One region of the Epilithonimonas zeae genome, then DNA from elsewhere that is predicted to be linked to it. Evidence: riboswitches for the same ligand, from Rfam matches in the RefSeq annotation. Region 1 holds a riboswitch; the other holds the start of a gene.
What was found. Region 1 has a riboswitch for cobalamin ahead of KI430_RS15705 (TonB-dependent receptor plug domain-containing protein). Riboswitches for the same ligand answer to the same signal wherever they lie in the genome.
Positions count from the first base shown of each region.

Region 1 (8,721 bases):
GTCAATGCACTTTGTTCATCGTTCAAAACGCCTGGTAACAATCTGATTACAGAATCTGCCAAGACACACGCCGCTAATTCTCCGCCGGTTAAAACATAATCACCGATAGAAATTTCTTTGGTAATATGTAAATCACGAACTCTTTGGTCAATGCCTTTGTAATGGCCGCAAAGAAAAATCAGATTTTTTTTGATGGATAAAGTGTTAGCGATTCTTTGATTCAGAGTTTCTCCGTCAGGTGTCAGATAGATGATTTCGTCGTAATCTCTTTGTGATTTCAATTCAGAAATACATTTGTCCAAAGGTTCTACCATCATAATCATTCCTGCGCCGCCTCCATAAGGTTCGTCATCAATCTGACGATGTTTGCCAATGCTCCAGTCCCGGATATTGTGAAAATGAACTTCTGCCAGCCCTTTTTCCATCGCTCTTTTGAGGATTGATGTTTTGAATGGACTTTCCATAAGTTCCGGAAGTACGCTGATGATATCGATTCGCATATTTATAAATGATAAATGATAGACGATGAATTGCAATCAATTATCACTCATCAGCTATCGATTATATTACTGTTCTGTCGGGTTTTTCTTAGATGGCGCAATAATCAGCCTTAGTGAAGAGTCTTTGTTGATATAACTCCACATCCAGTTGAAGAAAATTGCCAGTTTGTTTCTGACGCTCAGAATCAGCATCAAATGTAAGAACATCCATAGATACCACGCAAGAAATCCCTGAAATTTAAATTTCGGAAGGTCGACAACCGCTCTGTGTTTTCCTATGGTTGCCATAGAACCGCGGTCGATATACTCGTATTCCTGCCAGTCTTTTTCTGAATTTTTTTTGAAATTCTTAGCCAGATTTTTCCCTTGATTAATGGCGACATTCGCAACCTGGGGATGACCTTGCGGATATTTTGGAGTTTCCATATAAGCGATATCGCCGATAGCAAAAATATTATCAAAACCTTTAACCTGATTGTAACGATTGACTATGTATCGATTTCGGACTAAGTTTTCTTTATTAAAATCATCAATGATATTTCCAGTAACTCCAGCAGCCCAAATCACATTGTTTGTAGGAATGGAATTTCCGCTTTGCATATTAATGACTTCTCCATCATAATCTGTAACACGTTCGTTTTTTAGGAATTTGACACCTAGTTGTTTCAGATAATCTTCTGCAGCATCTTGAGATTCCTGACTCATTGCTTCCAATGGTTTGTCACCGGCGCTTATTAGAATAATATTAAGGTCAGAGAAATTCATTCTAGGATAATCTCTTGGAAGAATGTGGGTCTTCATTTCAGAAAATGCACCTGCTAATTCTACTCCGGTTGGTCCGCTTCCTACAATCACGAGATTCCAGTTTCCATCGTCGCTGGATTTTCTTTCGATAATCATCTTTTCGAAAGTCATCAAAATATGATTTCGGATAGTAATGGCTTCCTGTGTGTTTTTCATTCCCAAAGCCAAATCCTGCATCTTCTGATTACCAAAGAAATTGGTTTTACAACCTGTCGCAATGACCAATTTATCATAAGTAAAGACACCATCTTCGCCAATGACTTTGTTCTCAGAAGGAATAATCTTCTTAACCTCCGTCATTCGGAACTGGATATTCTTTGACTTTTGGAAGATTTTTCTAAAAGGGAAAGAAATATTGGAAGGTTCAATTCGTCCGGTCGCAACCTGATAAAATAATGGCTGGAACATATGATGGTTCATCTTATCGATGACCATTACTTTATATTTCCCTTGATTATTAAGGTTTTTGGCCAATTGCAATCCTGCGAATCCGCCACCAATGATAACAATCTTTTCCCTCATTGTGATTTTTTTATAAAATTAAGGTTTTTATTTTGCTTTAGATTCATCAAAAATTATGCTTAAAGTTAATTAAAACAATGATTTCTGTCATTTAAAATAAAAAAGAACCCTGCCAAAAATAAATCTGACAGGATTTTAAAAACACAAATGATGAAAAATTAATTTTTGTAAAAGCCGTTTGTTCCGATTCCGGTTTTGAATGTTCTTATCTGAGCACCATTAGAGGCGTTATAAAGGTATGAAGTGCTTTCTCCTGTAAAACTAGCATTAGAGATAAAAATTCCACCATTGAATACGTCAAAGCCGTAAACCGAAGCTGGAGCGGTGAACAGCATCTGAGGTGCGGTAGCTGTAGCCAGGATGTTTTTTGAATACACTTTGTTGCTGCCATCGATGAAATAGAAGTTACCGCCGTCAGCTCTCAGTTTGGAAACATTGCCAATCCCGGTTAGGGTAGTTGCTGTGTAAGTTCCGTCTCCGGCGATTTTGTAGATGTAAGATTCTGTACCTGTTGAAGATAATGCGTAAGCTGTTCCTTCATAAGAAATCAAATCCTTGATTTCGCCTTCATCCGGAAGTGTCACAACTTTGCTGACAGCATTGGAAGATGGACTCACGATAGAAATGGTATGACCTGTGATTTCCATTTCATTAGTAGTGAAGTTGTACATCGATGCATCTGTCTGGACGAAGATATTGTTGCTGGCTTCTACAACCTTTTCAGCATAACGCTCAAACGGAATACTTTTGATAAATGTATTGTCTGCAGCATTGTAAATGTTCAGTTTGTAAGTACCAGCAAAATTGTTATTGGTCACATAATACTGACGTTCTGAAAAAGCTATATATCTTGGGCTTGAAAGATTCGAGGTTACGACAACGTTTTTCTGGAAATTGTAGCGGTTAACAATCGTAATCTGGTTAGAATTATTCATCACAAGATAAGCGTTAGTACCTCGCAATCCAATGCTCTGAAGTACGTCTCCGGTGTTCTCATTGTTGGCAGATTTGTAGATGTCGGATTTGGAGCTGCTTAGATCCAGTGAAAGGAAATCTACGCTTGAATTGTTTTTTTGATAAGCACCTTCATTGGCAATCAGAATCCCGCTGTAAGATACTTCGCCATTGCCTGTAAAGAAGTCATCATCTGAACAGGAAATGTTGAATAAAAGCAGTGATACAAAAGCCCAGCTCAGTAATTGTTTGAATTTCATAATGTTTGATTTATAGATTAAATTTTATATTAATAGCATAATTCCTTTTAGGCATAAAATAATTTTCGACAGACTGATAAGCTTTATTGGTAATATTATTGACCCGGAATCCGATTTGATAATGCTTTAAATAGTTGAGATTAACGCCGGCATTGACGACAAAGTAATCTTCCAAAAAGTTCTTTTCATCTGTATCAGTATAGGTTTTTCCATTATAAAATGCCTGTGCAAAAATCCCCAGCCAGGAATACTGATAATTGGCATTGAAGTTAATACGGTGAAACGGCACATACATCAATTGTTTATTAGTTTCCAGATTCACTGATTTGGTGTAAGAATAGGAAAGTCTGCCTTTAATCTGATGCTTTCCAAATTGTTTCTCGAATGATAAATCCGTTTCCAGTCCATATCCATCAACTTTATTGATATTTTCCGGTGACCAGTAAGATGTTGCCTGCATCCAAACGATATTGTCTATGATATGCATATAATAAGGCGTAATGCTTAATGTAAAATTTCTGTAGCTAAACCTGTGCGCCATCTCTGCCTGGGTGGATGTTTCTGGTTTCAGATTGGGGTTTCCGCCAGGTAGCCAATAGAGATCATTAAAAGTTGGAGCGCGAAAATTTCTAGAGAAATTGATCGTTGTTTGATACCAATGGTTTGCAATATACTTTGCAGATGCTGAGAACAAGAACGGGCTTTTATAGCCCTCAACAATTTCCTGTTTTGCACCCAATTCCCAATAGAATTTTTCAGATTGAGAATTTCTGTAAAGCAAAGAAAAACTTCCCAAATTTCTTTTTGGAGTTTTGATTCCCGAGCCAAATCCTTCCGCTTCGTTATACTGATATTCTGTAATGAGGTTGAAAGACGAGTTTTTCGAAACCAAGAAGTCAAGATCATTCTTGATAATATATTGTTTCCCGGTTCCACCGCTGGTTTTACTTTTATTAATATCTCCAAAATACTGGAAATTGTCCTCCAGATAAGCAAGCTTAAAATTGTTTTTAAATTTCCCGGAATGTAATTTCCAGCCAGCCAGACTGCGGAATGTCTGAACGAAATATTTGGTTTTAGTTTGATTTTCCGAAAAAATGGGATAGTGTTGATCGCTATCATAATGTTGGCTTTGCCAATAAAATTCGTTGTTTGGATTGATTTTGTAAGCTAAGCCAAGATTGAAACTCGTGTTTTCATATTCTCCGTTTCGGTTGATGAATTTCCTTTGAGGAATTTCATAATCATTCTCACTTCTGGAATGATTGATATTAAGACTAAAACTGAAATTATCATTACTGAATTTCGCCTGAGCTACGGAATTACTCGTTCCAAATGAGCCATATTCCGAAAACAAAGTCCCTTTGAAACCTCTGTTAAAATCAAGAATATTATTAAGATGAATAGAACCGCCAATTGCGCCGCTTCCATAAATCACACTTCCGCCACCGTATTTGATTCCGACATTTTCATAGCTCAAAGGATTCAGATTATTAATATCACCTTGTCCCAGAAAAATCGAATTGATATTGATGCCATTCCATACAAAAGCCGTTTGTTGTGCAGTCGTTCCTCGGAAGGAAGGCGAAGATGTCGAACCGCGACCATTTTCTTTGATATAAATATTGGACTGAAATCTCAGTAAGTCTGATAAAGAAGTCGAGTTTTCTAGAATTTTATCAGAATTAAGATTCGATATTTTTGCAGTTTTGGAAACTTTTCTGAACTGGTTATCAATAAATACGGTGTCTATCAACGATTCCTGGGCGGAAAGTTGATGTACAATATAAATGAAAAAAAGTGTAAAAATACGTTTTGTCATAACCTGCCTTTCCTCCGAAAGCTTTTGTCTAAATTTTGTCTGGCAGGTCTCCTGACTTTCGCTGATTTTGCGCCTTCTCATCCTTTTCAGAACAATGGCAAGATTGCAAAATACATTTTAGCGATTTACAGTTGCGGGGACAGTTGAAGAATTGCACTTCATTCCCTTTTTAATCCGAAAAATACCGGAACCAAATTTTTGCAAATATAATAAAGTTGAAGCGATGTTTTTAATGATTCTTAAAAATCAAGTCTCCCGATTTCTGGTTTGCCCAAATTTTTGTAATAATTCTCCAGCGGTTTCGGAAACGATTTGTCATCAGCTTGTTTTTCGTTTACGATGACAAAATCATTATCAGAAGCAAATTTTTCAAATTCTTTCTTAGAATCGATCTCAACGAGATTGATTTCGATTGAGAGATTTTTGTGAGTCAGTTTATGACTGATTATTTTTGAATTGATGATATAATCATTCCAATTTTCAGGAATAGAAATCGGGAAGTCATATAATTTTTTCCAAATGAAGTCATTGTCTCTTTGTTTAATAAGGAATTGATTCTTGTGTTTAACAAAGAAATATTTCAAACTCAAATCTGAGACTTTAACCTTTTTTGTTTTCACAGGAAATTCGGAAATTCTTCCCGTTTGAAAAGCAATGCAATCATCATGCACAGGACAGTCTCCACAAAGCGGATTTTTCGGTTTACAAATCTCCGAACCAATATCCATTATTGCCTGATTGAATTCACCAGATTTATCATCAGGCATAATTAACAAAGCTAAATCCGAAAAATACTGAAAAGCCTTTGAGCTGGAAATATCAAAATCATCAGCAAAAATCCTCGACAAAACCCGATAGAAATTTCCATCAACGGCAGGAACTTTTTCTTCAAAACAAATACTTGCAATCGCAGCGGCTGTATATTTTCCTACGCCTTTTAACTTTAGAATATCATTATAATGATTTGGGAATTCACCATCGAAATCTTCTATAACTTGATGAGCGGCTTTATGCAGATTAATTGCTCTGGAATAATAACCCAAACCTTTCCAATATAATAAAACTTCATCTTCCGAAGCTTGATGAAGTTCTTTTACGGTTGGGAATCTTTCTATAAATCTGAGGTAATGACCAAGGCCTTGTTTTACCTGCGTTTGTTGTAAAACAATTTCGCTGATCCATATATTATAAGGAAGCTGGTTTTCTCTCCAAGGAAGTTGTCTGGCATTAGTATCATACCACTTTGTGAGCTTTTTTCCAATGTGAAGAAAATCAGCATTTTGTTTGTTTGTTTTCAAAAATATATCTTATATTTGCACACCAAAAATATAAAGAATTTTAGAAAATGACAAAGGCAGAATTGGTAAATACCATCTCGAACAAGCTGGGAGTAGAAAAGAATGATACACAGAAAGTTATCGAAGCTTTTATGCAAGAAATCAGAACCTCTATGTATAATGGAGATAATGTATATTTAAGAGGATTCGGTTCTTTTATTATCAAAACCAGAGCAGCTAAAACAGGTAGAAATATTTCTAAGAACACGGCTATAGAAATCCCTGCTCACAACATTCCTGCTTTTAAACCTTCAAAAACTTTTGTGGAAAAAGTTAAGACTAAAGTTGCAGTAAAATAATTAGTTGAATATTAACAGTATAAAAAATATATAAATTATGCCAAGCGGAAAAAAGAGAAAAAGACACAAGGTTGCAACTCACAAGAGAAAGAAAAGAAGAAGAGCAAACAGACACAAAAAGAAAAAATAATCTGTATTTTTTCAGTCTTAAACATATTAAATATAGTTGGCACTTTGTCAGCTATATTTTTGTTTTATATTTACAACCTAATCCTTAATAAAAACCTTTTTATGAAGTTATGAAGAAAGAACTGATTATTTCCAATGAGGAAGATGCTTCAAAAATAGCTTTATTGGAAGATGGCCGTCTTTTTGAGCTCCACGAGCAAGAGACGAAGTCAGATTTTGTTGTAGGTGATCTTTTTCTGGGCAAAATCAAAAAGTTGGCGCCCAATCTTAATGCAGCTTTCGTAAACATCGGAACAGACAAGGATGCGTTCTTGCATTATCAGGACCTTGGTCCGCAGTTCCTGTCTTACCAAAGATTTCTGAAAAATACGATATCGAAAAAACAACAATCTCCCAGCCTTAAAAGTTTTGAAACTGCCAAGGATATTGATAAAATGGGAACTGTTGACAAAGTTTTGACGGCGGGCGACCTTGTCCTTCTTCAAATCACCAAAGAGCCAATTTCTACAAAAGGACCGCGTATCTCTACGCAAATCTCGCTTACAGGTCGTTTTTTGGTTTTGATTCCTTTCGATAACAAGATTTCAATTTCCAAAAAAGTAGCCGACCCCGAAGAAAAAAATCGTCTGAAGACTTTGATAGAAAGTATCCGTCCGGAAGGTTTCGGAGTCATTATCAGAACGGTTGCAGAAGGGAAAAAAGTAGCTGAGCTTCATAATGATATGAATCAGTTGGTGAAAAAATGGGAATCCACGTTTAAGAACATTCAGAAAAATAAAGTTCCGAGCAAGGTCTTGAGTGAAGAAGATAAAGCGTCTTCTATCCTTAGAGATAACTTTAACCAAGATTTCGTAAGTATCATTTGTGATGACGAAAAAATGGTAGAGGATATGAGATCTTATATCGAAGTTATCGCACCAGAACGTAAGAATATTGTTCAGTTTTATGACTCTCATATTCCTTTGATGGAGTACTACAATGTTGAGAAACAACTGAAACAAAGTTTCGGAAAGCACGTGAATATCCCAGCTTCCAAAGGTGCTTATCTTGTCATAGAACATACGGAAGCGCTTCACGTTGTAGATGTGAATTCTGGGAACAATATCTCGTCATCTTCTACCAACAAAACGCACGCTTTGACTGTCAACAAGATGGCAGCAACGGAAATTGCAAGACAGTTGCGACTTCGTGATATGGGTGGAATTATCGTGGTGGATTTCATCGACATGGTAGATCCTGAGCATAGAAAAGAGCTGTACGAGCATTTCCGAGACGAAATGAAACGTGATAAAGCCAGACACAAGATTTTGCCACCTTCCAAATTTGGTCTAATCCAAATGACAAGACAACGTGTCCGTGCCGAGAAACACATCGAGACTTCTGAAGAAAACCCCAACAAAGATGGAGAAATCATTGCTCCAATTGTAATTGTGGAAAAAATGGAGGATTCTATCAGAACCATTATGCAAAAAGAAAAAGGAAAATTATACTTACATGTGCATCCTTTTGTAGAAGCTTATCTTACAAAAGGTCTTGCCAGCATCCAAAATAAGTGGTTTTTGAAATACAAAAAATGGGTAACCGTAATTCCGAGAGATTCTTTCAAGATGTTAGAGTTCCATCTCTACAATGCGGAGAAAAAGGAATTGATGAGTTTCTCTAATTAAAAGAATATTAAAACAGACTTTTTTAAGTCTGTTTTTTTATGACTTAAAATCAATAGTGTTCATTAATTTAAAAATAAAATTTCCTTTAACTAATATTTAACGCACAAAAACTGTTATTTAAAATATAATTATGATACTTTGGTTATAATTTTGATACGAACTAATTAAATTAAATAAATATATGTCAGGAAAAATTTTATGGATAGATGATGAGGTTGATTTACTAAAACCACACATTGTTTTTCTCGAAAATAAAGGTTATAACGTTACTCCGGTGAATAATGTGAACGAAGCGCTGGAAATGATAGAGCGAGAAAAATACGAGTTAACTTTTCTTGACGAAAACATGCCTGGGATCTCCGGCTTGGAAGCAATTCCGATGATTAAGGAAAAAGATAATGCGCTCAAAATCGTAATGGTTACGAAA
Region 1 is NZ_CP075338.1:3,434,344-3,443,064, forward strand. It holds gene trmD (tRNA (guanosine(37)-N1)-methyltransferase TrmD) at 1-500, opposite strand, end outside; gene KI430_RS15695 (NAD(P)/FAD-dependent oxidoreductase) at 567-1,826, opposite strand; gene KI430_RS15700 (hypothetical protein) at 1,985-3,040, opposite strand; gene KI430_RS15705 (TonB-dependent receptor plug domain-containing protein) at 3,051-4,862, opposite strand; cobalamin riboswitch at 4,886-5,072, opposite strand; gene mutY (A/G-specific adenine glycosylase) at 5,102-6,160, opposite strand; gene KI430_RS15715 (HU family DNA-binding protein) at 6,208-6,498, shown strand; gene KI430_RS15720 (ribonuclease E/G) at 6,738-8,294, shown strand; gene KI430_RS15725 (PglZ domain-containing protein) at 8,476-8,721, shown strand, end outside.

Region 2 (8,721 bases), 800 kb from region 1:
TTTGACGTAATTTCCGTTTTTATCAACTGCCCAAGAGATATCGATGTTGGAAGCCTCATCATTATTCGGAGCATTGTCCGCATAACCGAATTCATAGGATTTGCCAACCCAATAAGTTCCGCTTCCGCTCTGGTCATAATAATTGTTGGCGAGTTTAGTTCCGGTGAAACTGTAAGAAGCATCCGAAATCCATAATGGATAATAACTCTGAACGTGGAAAACATTTTTGGTTTTGTAACCAGAATTCCCCAGATTATCTGTCCACTTGATGTATTCCACATCGTTTTCCCAGTATTCGTTTCCGGTAACTGGCGGTTTGGATTCGTTGGGTTTGAAGTAATTGATGGTATAATTCTTTACGGTTGTATTTTTGAAATATTCGCTTCCTGCAATTTCGAACCATTCGTCTTCATCGGGTTTTCCATTTTTATTTTTGTCGTAAGCTACCAGAATGATTCCCGGTTCGCAAGAGCCCGAACGTTCTTCCGCAGACAAATCGCCCCAAAATGCATTGCCCAGAATCTTGAAATCTTTGCCATTCATATTTGGGATGGTGTGGTCAAATCCAAAAGTGACATAACCTCCAAATCCGCCCAGCGAAATCATCGAAGAATTGGAACCAACCAAAGATTGTTTCGCCTTCTGGATCATTTGTTCCGTAGTGTTTCCAGCAGAATATTCCGGAATCTCATTCATAAATTGACCAACAGCAGGACGAAAATCAAAAACATTGGAAATGTACTTGCTGTAAGAAACCGATTCTTTGTTGACAATGATTTTTGAAGTGTATGTTGTCGTTGTTCCGTTTGAAACAATTTTCAAAGTCAGAGGATAAGTTTTCGCATAAGGACTGATGAAATCCAAATTTGAATTATCCGATATAAGAGAATCATTAATTTTCCAAGTAAAAGTTCCTGAAATATTAGTCGGAATGTTCAATACTTTGAAACGGTCAACTGAATAAGATTCGGCGAGATTGAAAGTATTGGCTTCGTCATCGTTTTTACAGGCAATGATTCCCGCAAGAATGAAGAAGAGAAATGTAAGTTTTAAGTATTTATTTTTCATATTTATAATTTTTTGAACGCAAAGTGCGCAAAGATTTTTTTAACAATTAACTTCTTTAAAGTTCGCAAAGACGCTAACGCTCATCGAAGAAAAGCAGCTTTTTGGAACGTAATACGATTGCAGCCCGACTTGAGTGGAGCTCATTTTCTTTTTTGAGAAAAAAGAAAATAGCGGGAACGGAAGGCGGAAATAGCTGCCCAAATAATTCTTATCCATATCCATTTATTTATAGAGGAAAACAAAGTGTGCGGGAATATTGCCGCCTTCTGTTTTCCATTTGAATTTTCCGTTTTTATCGAAACAGTAAACAAATCCTGTGGAGACATAATTCCGCGCATCGGTTAGATAAATATCTTCTGTAATTGGATTGACAGCGATTCCGTAAGGCGTTTTGATGGCGTCCACGTATTCCTGGTCGATGATTTTGTTGGAAATGATTTGCTCAGTTTTGACATCGATGATTCCGAAAGATTTGGTGTAGGAATGTGTGTTGTAATTGAACTCGTTACCGTAGAAATAGAGCTTGCCATTCACAATCGTCATTTCGCTGACCGCAATTTTAAAGTCTTTTTTGACCGTTCCTGTTTTAGAATCAATTAAAAATAAACTCGAAGGAATTGTGTAGTAATCGCCTCTGGAGCTTACATACAAATCGCCGTCATCGTCCTTTGCAATGTGATGAAGATTAATCGCAACATCGATTTTTTTAGTTTCTGTAAATGTGTTCAAGTCAACGACTGAAACTGTTCTGTCATAATTCGGAAATCGGTAACCTCCTGAATTAGCAACGTAAAGATTGTTCCCAACAATCTGCATCTCTTCGGGTTGATAACCAACGACAACTTCTCTCTGGATGGACAATGAAAGCGTATCAATCTCAACGACTTTTCCAATCGGTGCATTGGGGTCAAGAGAAACCGGACCTGCGTAACTGGATGCGTAAGCTTTCCCATCTTTGAAAGTCATATAACGGCAGTTCTGCAACTGAATCGTTTTGATTCTTTTCGCCGTTTTGGCATCCAGAACCTCAATTTTATTGGATACATTGATGACCGCGTACATCTTGCTACCGTAGATTTTAATGTCATTTCCGACATCGCCGAGTTCTTTAACAACATCCGGATTGATTTCCGAATAGATATTTCTGTGGTAGGTTCCCGTCGTATAATCGAAGAAGTCCAAAGTCGCTTTGTTGGTTCCCATATTACCTTCGTTCAGAAGATAAAATCCTTTGATAGCCGTATTTTCCGGTGGTGCAAGACCTTTCACTACTTCTGGCCGAATAATGATATCATCCGTTCTGCACGACATCAAGAAGAGCAGTGCGAAAAGATTTAAAATAAGATTTAGTTTTCTCATAATGTAAAACTTAGAATGAGTTTAAAATTTCGTCCCGGCATTGGATAACTCAAAACCACTTCGTAAAACTGATTGAAAATATTGTTCATTTCCAGAGTGGCTTTGAACTGATGATTATTCATTTTAAATTTTTTCTGAATCGATAAATCGTGCGTGTACCAAGGCTGGATATAGTTATAAGCAATATTATCCTGATTAACATCGTAACGCTCTCCAACATAAATAAAACTGTAGTTGAAAGACCAGTCTTTGTAATCCGACATCAGCGTAAATGTCCCGGAATGCCAAGGTGTGTAAGGAATTTGGTCTCCAAAATAAGACTCATTTCTGTCAGAAAAATCTCGGGAACTTTGATAAGTGTAAGTCAATAATGGTTTTAATTTGACCTGACCAAGATTCAGATCTGCCTGAAAATTGACATCAGTTCCAATGATTTCCACCTCGCCGAGATTCAGCATCGTCCAGCGGAACATACTTCCGTTGGGGGCTGCAATGATTTTATCTTTGACCTTATTGAAATAACAGTCAACCTTGATGTAAAACGATTGGAAAATTTGATTTTGAAAAAATTTCTGATACGTGAATCCAACATCATATTGATTGGTAAACTCAGGTTTCAAAAGAGAATTTCCGATAACTGTGTAATACAAATCGTTGAAAGTCGGCATCCTGAAAGAGTTTTTATAGAAAGCCCTCAATGTCAATTCCTTGGAATCAAAAGGTTGATAACTCAAAAAAGCGGCTGGTGTCCATTCTGTTTTATCAGGCGATTTAGAATTTTTTTCCACTGTCTCGTTGATGAAAGTTCCTAAAACACTTCCAAGAAATTTCAGTTTTTTCCATTGATAAGTTGTGGCGAAAGCAGCCAAAGATGTGTATCTGGAAGGATAAGAAAAGTTGACCAAATCGGCATCCAAATGATTGTACTGGAAATCAACATTCACACTGAAATCCCAATTGGGCGTAATAGAATAAAGATTGGACGACGACAAATAAACCTCTTTCTGAATATAAGTATTAACAACAGGAAATGCTGCCTGAGTCTCCAAAGTATCAACAAATTTGGTATAATCGTATGCGAATTTGGCTTTAAACTGCGTCTCTATTTTTGGAAAAATTTTCTTGACAAGATTGGCTTGAACAAAGTAATTTTCATCCATCATTCTCTGTCCTCTCGCTCCAAATCTATTATTAACTATCGCTCCGGGAATTCCACGATTTGAAATATATCCGTAACCACGAACGTGCCAACTTCCTTTATCCAAACTACCGTGAAGACTGGTTTCAAAACGCTTAGCTCGAATATCAGAATCGAAACGTTTGGCAATCGTGTCATAAGCTGTTTCACCATCCGGATATTTTTTACGATAACGAAATTTGTAAATCCCGTCACTCTGCAAAAACTCAGAACTGAAACTCGCTGAAACTTTATCCGAAATCTTCTGTTCCAACCTGAATGACGGATTGAATAAATCGATAGAACTGTTTTTTAACCTCAGAACGAGATTTGTTTTTTTATTGAATTTAAATTGAGGCGTTTTTGGCTGAAGATAAATAGAACCGGATGAACCAAAGTCTTTGGCAGGCTGGAAAATTTCAGATTTCTGTCCGTTATAAAGTGAGATTTCCTCGATGTCATCCAGAGAAAACCTTCCTAAATCGACTAATCCATTTTGCGCATTTCCCAATTGGATTCCGTCATAGAAAACGCCAACATGCTGGCTTCCCATACTTCGGATGTTGATGGTTTTCAGTCCGCCAATTCCTCCATAATCTTTGATTTGAACACCTGAAAAATACCTCAATGCATCAGCAACCGAATGACTGTTGAGCCTTTCCAATTGTTCGCCAGAAAGTGTTTGCGCTGGTAAAATCTCCTTGGAACTCTTTTTGTAAACGTCAACTTTGAGAATCTCTGTCTCAATTGTATCTTTTTTAGATTGGGAAAAACACAGCGAAGAAGCTGTCACAAACATTGCAACAACAGCCTTGTAAAACCGAAAAGTAGATCGTGTCACCATTAGCTCATATCGAATAATGATGACGCTAATGGATGTAAGAAAGCAATGACAGAGTACAACGTGGGCTGCACAAAAATCATTGTTGACTAAGCTTTATTCCACGAAAGCGTCAATTATTTTAAACTTCTGGCAGGTCTTCTGACTTACTTCATTTTTGAAATCCTTCCCATCTTTCAACAGTGGATATAATTTTCAAAAATCTTTTTTGTGAAGCTTACAGCAGCGGGTCTGCTCCGGATTTTCACCGGATTCCCTATTAAGTGCTTTTTACAGCTCACCAGATTGGCGCAAATGTATAAAAAATAATTTTGAGTTTAATTCCTTTCTGAAAAACAAAAGTGATAAGAATTTCTCACCATTTTTTATAAATATCAAGGTCAATTATTTTAAATCAAATCCGCTTTCAAAAACTCAATTTTATCATCCTTAAAAATAAAATCAAAGGTTCCGCCAATTTTACCTTCAGGAAAATCACCTGTAAATTCCACTTCCAAATAAGCTGAATTTTCGTTAATTTCCAATTTCCTTAATTCAGTTTGAGTTTGATAACCGATAAAATAACTAACAAAATAATCCTTAATCCCATCTTTTCCAATAAATTTCATTCCAACCGAAGAATCATCTAAAACAGCATCCATCAGATAGAATTTCAAATATTTTTCGGTGTCATAACTATTACTGACTGTAATCCAATCTTTAATCAACTTTTCTATATTCATTTCAATAATTAATTATGATTAAAACTTTGTTTGAATTGTACTGGCGTTTGATTGGTCTTATTTTTAAATAACTTGCTGAACGATTGAGGATGCTCAAAGCCCAATTGATAAGCAATCTCCGAAACAGAAAAACTCGTGGTTGTCAAATATTCTTTAGCTTTTTCGATGAGCTTTTCGTGAATGATTTGCTGTGCATTTTGTCCCGTCAAAGAACGTAGCATATCACTTAGATATCTTGGGGAAAGGTTCAATTCTGTAGCGAGAAATTCTACGGTTGGAAGACCTTTGTTCAAACTTTGTTCTTTATCAAAATAAACTTTTAAAAGCTCTTCAACTCTCGAAAGCAGATCGTGATTCACAGCTTTTCTTGTGATGAATTGTCGCTTGTAAAAACGATTGCTATAATTGAGCAAAACCTCCATATGAGAAATAATCACATCCTGGCTGAAATCGTCAATCGTGTTATTCAGTTCTTCTTTAATATTATCAAAAACCGAAAAGATCGTCTGTTTTTCTTTGTCCGATAAAAACAAAGCTTCATTCGCGGCGTAAGAAAAGAATCCCAAGCTTTTGATTCGCGTTGCCAAAGAATAATTCCTCAGAAAATCGGGATGAATGAGCATTGTCAAACCTTCATATTCCGTGTCATCCGACGTTGTGGAAATCAGTTGGTTGGGAGCGGTAAAAACCATTCCGCCTTCATCAAAATCATAATAACCTTGGCCATAACCAATTTTACCTTTTAGTGTTTTTTTATATGAAATCTTGTAGAAATTGAACAAAAAATGCTGGTTAAGAAGATTTTCATCAACAACCATATTAGCATTGTCATTGATACTGATCAAGGGATGAACAGGCTTATCAAAATTCAACATTTCGTGAAGCTCTGATATAGAATTTACTTTTATCGGATTATTCATTTCTTAATTTTTTAGTTGAGTAAACTTCCAAAAACCATCTGTTTCATTTCCTGAACTGCAGCTTCCGAACCTATTTCCAAACGACGATTGTACAACTGGTTCGCGAATTCTCCAGTTACATATCGCAACTGATTTTTGCCGTCTGTCGCCGCTTCATAAACCACATCCGCAATCCATTCTACAGGTTCGAAGTTGTTGGGATTCATCAGTTCAAATAATTTCTGCGTTCCGTTTTCATAAGCCGGATGATTGGCAATAGCTAAAGATTCTCCTGCAAAATTAGTTTTAATTCCGCCCGGTGCAATGGTTTTGATACCAACATTGTGTAAAGCAAGTTCAAAAGACATACTTTCGCTCCAGCCTTCCAAAGCCCATTTTGTAGCGTGATAAAGCGAATCCAGAGGAAAAGTCAATAATCCGCCGATCGATGTTGTGGTAATGAATAATCCGTTTCTATTCTTTCTGAAATAAGGAATGAAAGCTTGTGTCACACGAATGACTCCGAGTAGATTAGTGTCTAATTGTTTCACGATTTGCTCGTCTGTCAAAGCTTCCAAAGCCCCAATCAAACCATAACCTGCGTTATTGAAAACCACATCAATCGTGTGAAGTTCAATCGCTTTTTTTACTGTTTCCTGAATCTGTTCCAAATTGGTAACATCCAAAGGAAGCAATATTACATTGTCCAATTGAGAAAGTTCGGTTTCGTTTTGTGGATTTCGCATTGTAGCAATTACATTCCAGCCTTTGGACTGAAATAGTTTTGCGGTTGCTTTCCCTAATCCTGATGATGCGCCTGTGATAAAAATTGCTTTTTGCATTGTAAATTTTGTTTAAATTTTATAATACAAATGTCTGCAGAAGCAGCAAGCGAAATGTTGCCAAAATGAGTTTGGTTGTAGCCAAAATGACGGAATGATTCAATTTTATATATAAATGGAATCTTCTATTAAGTAATATATCTTTTGAAATCAACTTCAAACCCGTATCTTTGATTTTTACAAATACAATGAGTTCTATCACCATCAAAGAATTTTATCAGGATATTCTTGGAGATACTTGTCCAGATATCAATCAATTCCTAAATGAAAATATTAATAAGGATATTGGCCACTTCAATGTTTTTGATATTTCTGAAATTTACAGAAGCTGTAAATCGAAAACCGAAATGCCTTACAACAGACGAACTTATTACAAAATAAGCCTAATTAACGGACAGAATAAAGTGGAATATGCCGATAAAACAATCCAGATTGAAGATTGTGCCGTTCTTTTTGCATCACCAAAAATTCCTTATAATTATACACATCTCTGCACAGACCAATCCGGACATTTTTGTGTTTTCACCAAGGATTTTTTACCAACTACTAAGATTGGATTAGAACTGGATAATCTTCCTGTGTTCTCTGCAAACAGCGATTTTATTTTTCAGATTACTACAGAACAATATCTTCAGTTCGAAGCTATATTCCTGAAAATGCACGAAGAAATCAAGTCGGATTATCTATATAAATATGATTTGCTGAGAAATTATGTGATGGAACTGATTCATTTTGGCCAGAAATTAAAACCAATCCAACCCATTGAAAATAATAAAACTGCCGCTTCCAGAACCACAACATTATTTATCGAATTACTGGAAAGACAGTTTCCCATCGAAAACATCAGTCAGCTTCTGCAACTGAAAACACCTGCTGATTTTGCCGGAATATTGGGAGTCCACGTGAATCACTTGAATAGAGTTTTAAAGGAAACAACCGGAAAAACGACCGGAGAAATCATTGGAAGCCGAATTTTCCAGGAAGCTAAAATATTATTAACCCAAACACAATGGAATATTTCTGAAATTGCTTTCACATTAGGTTTTGAAGAAGTCGCGCATTTTTCTAACTTTTTCAAGAAACACAGTCAACAATCACCACAACATTATCGAGAACTATTGATTGTTTGATTTTCACAAATATCAATTTGATTTATGCAAATAGGTTAATGCCCAGATTTTTCAACTTTGTATCATTAATTAAAACATTAAAAAAAATGGCAAGTAAAATAGCATTAGTAACTGGCGGAAGCCGTGGATTGGGTAAAGATTCAGCTTTACAATTGGCAAAAAAAGGATTTGATCTTATTATCACTTATCAAACGAAAAAAGAGGCTGCAGACGAAGTCGTAAAAGAAATTGAAAGCATCGGACAAAAGGCATTCGCTTTACCTTTGGATATTTCAACAACTACTGGCTTTGACCAATTTGTAACAGAAGTAAAAAATATTTTGGACAATCAATTTGCATCTGCAAAGTTGGACGCTTTGGTTAATAACGCAGGAATCGGAATTAATCAAAGTTTTGAAACAACAACCGAGGAAACGTTGGATGCGATGACGAATATCCATTTCAAAGGACCTTACTTTTTAACCCAAAAATTATTACCATTGCTGAATGACGGAAGCAGCGTTGTGAACACATCTTCTGGTTTGGCAAGATTTTCTTTCGCTGGATATTCTGCTTATGGAGCAATGAAAGCGGCGATTGATTCTTTATCAAGATACCAAGCTTTGGAATTGGGAAGCAGAAAAATAAGAGTGAACTCCATTGCGCCTGGTGCCATTGAAACTGATTTTGGAGGCGGCGTTGTG
Region 2 is NZ_CP075338.1:294,743-303,463, reverse strand. It holds gene KI430_RS01195 (cell surface protein) at 1-1,068, opposite strand, end outside; gene KI430_RS01190 (YncE family protein) at 1,291-2,427, opposite strand; gene KI430_RS01185 (TonB-dependent receptor plug domain-containing protein) at 2,424-4,448, opposite strand; cobalamin riboswitch at 4,559-4,745, opposite strand; gene KI430_RS01180 (nuclear transport factor 2 family protein) at 4,835-5,167, opposite strand; gene KI430_RS01175 (helix-turn-helix domain-containing protein) at 5,176-6,087, opposite strand; gene KI430_RS01170 (SDR family oxidoreductase) at 6,099-6,908, opposite strand; gene KI430_RS01165 (helix-turn-helix domain-containing protein) at 7,097-8,038, shown strand; gene KI430_RS01160 (SDR family NAD(P)-dependent oxidoreductase) at 8,125-8,721, shown strand, end outside.
Region 2: linked by a shared signal. The riboswitch ahead of KI430_RS01185 (TonB-dependent receptor plug domain-containing protein) and the one ahead of KI430_RS15705 (TonB-dependent receptor plug domain-containing protein) in region 1 are both predicted to bind cobalamin.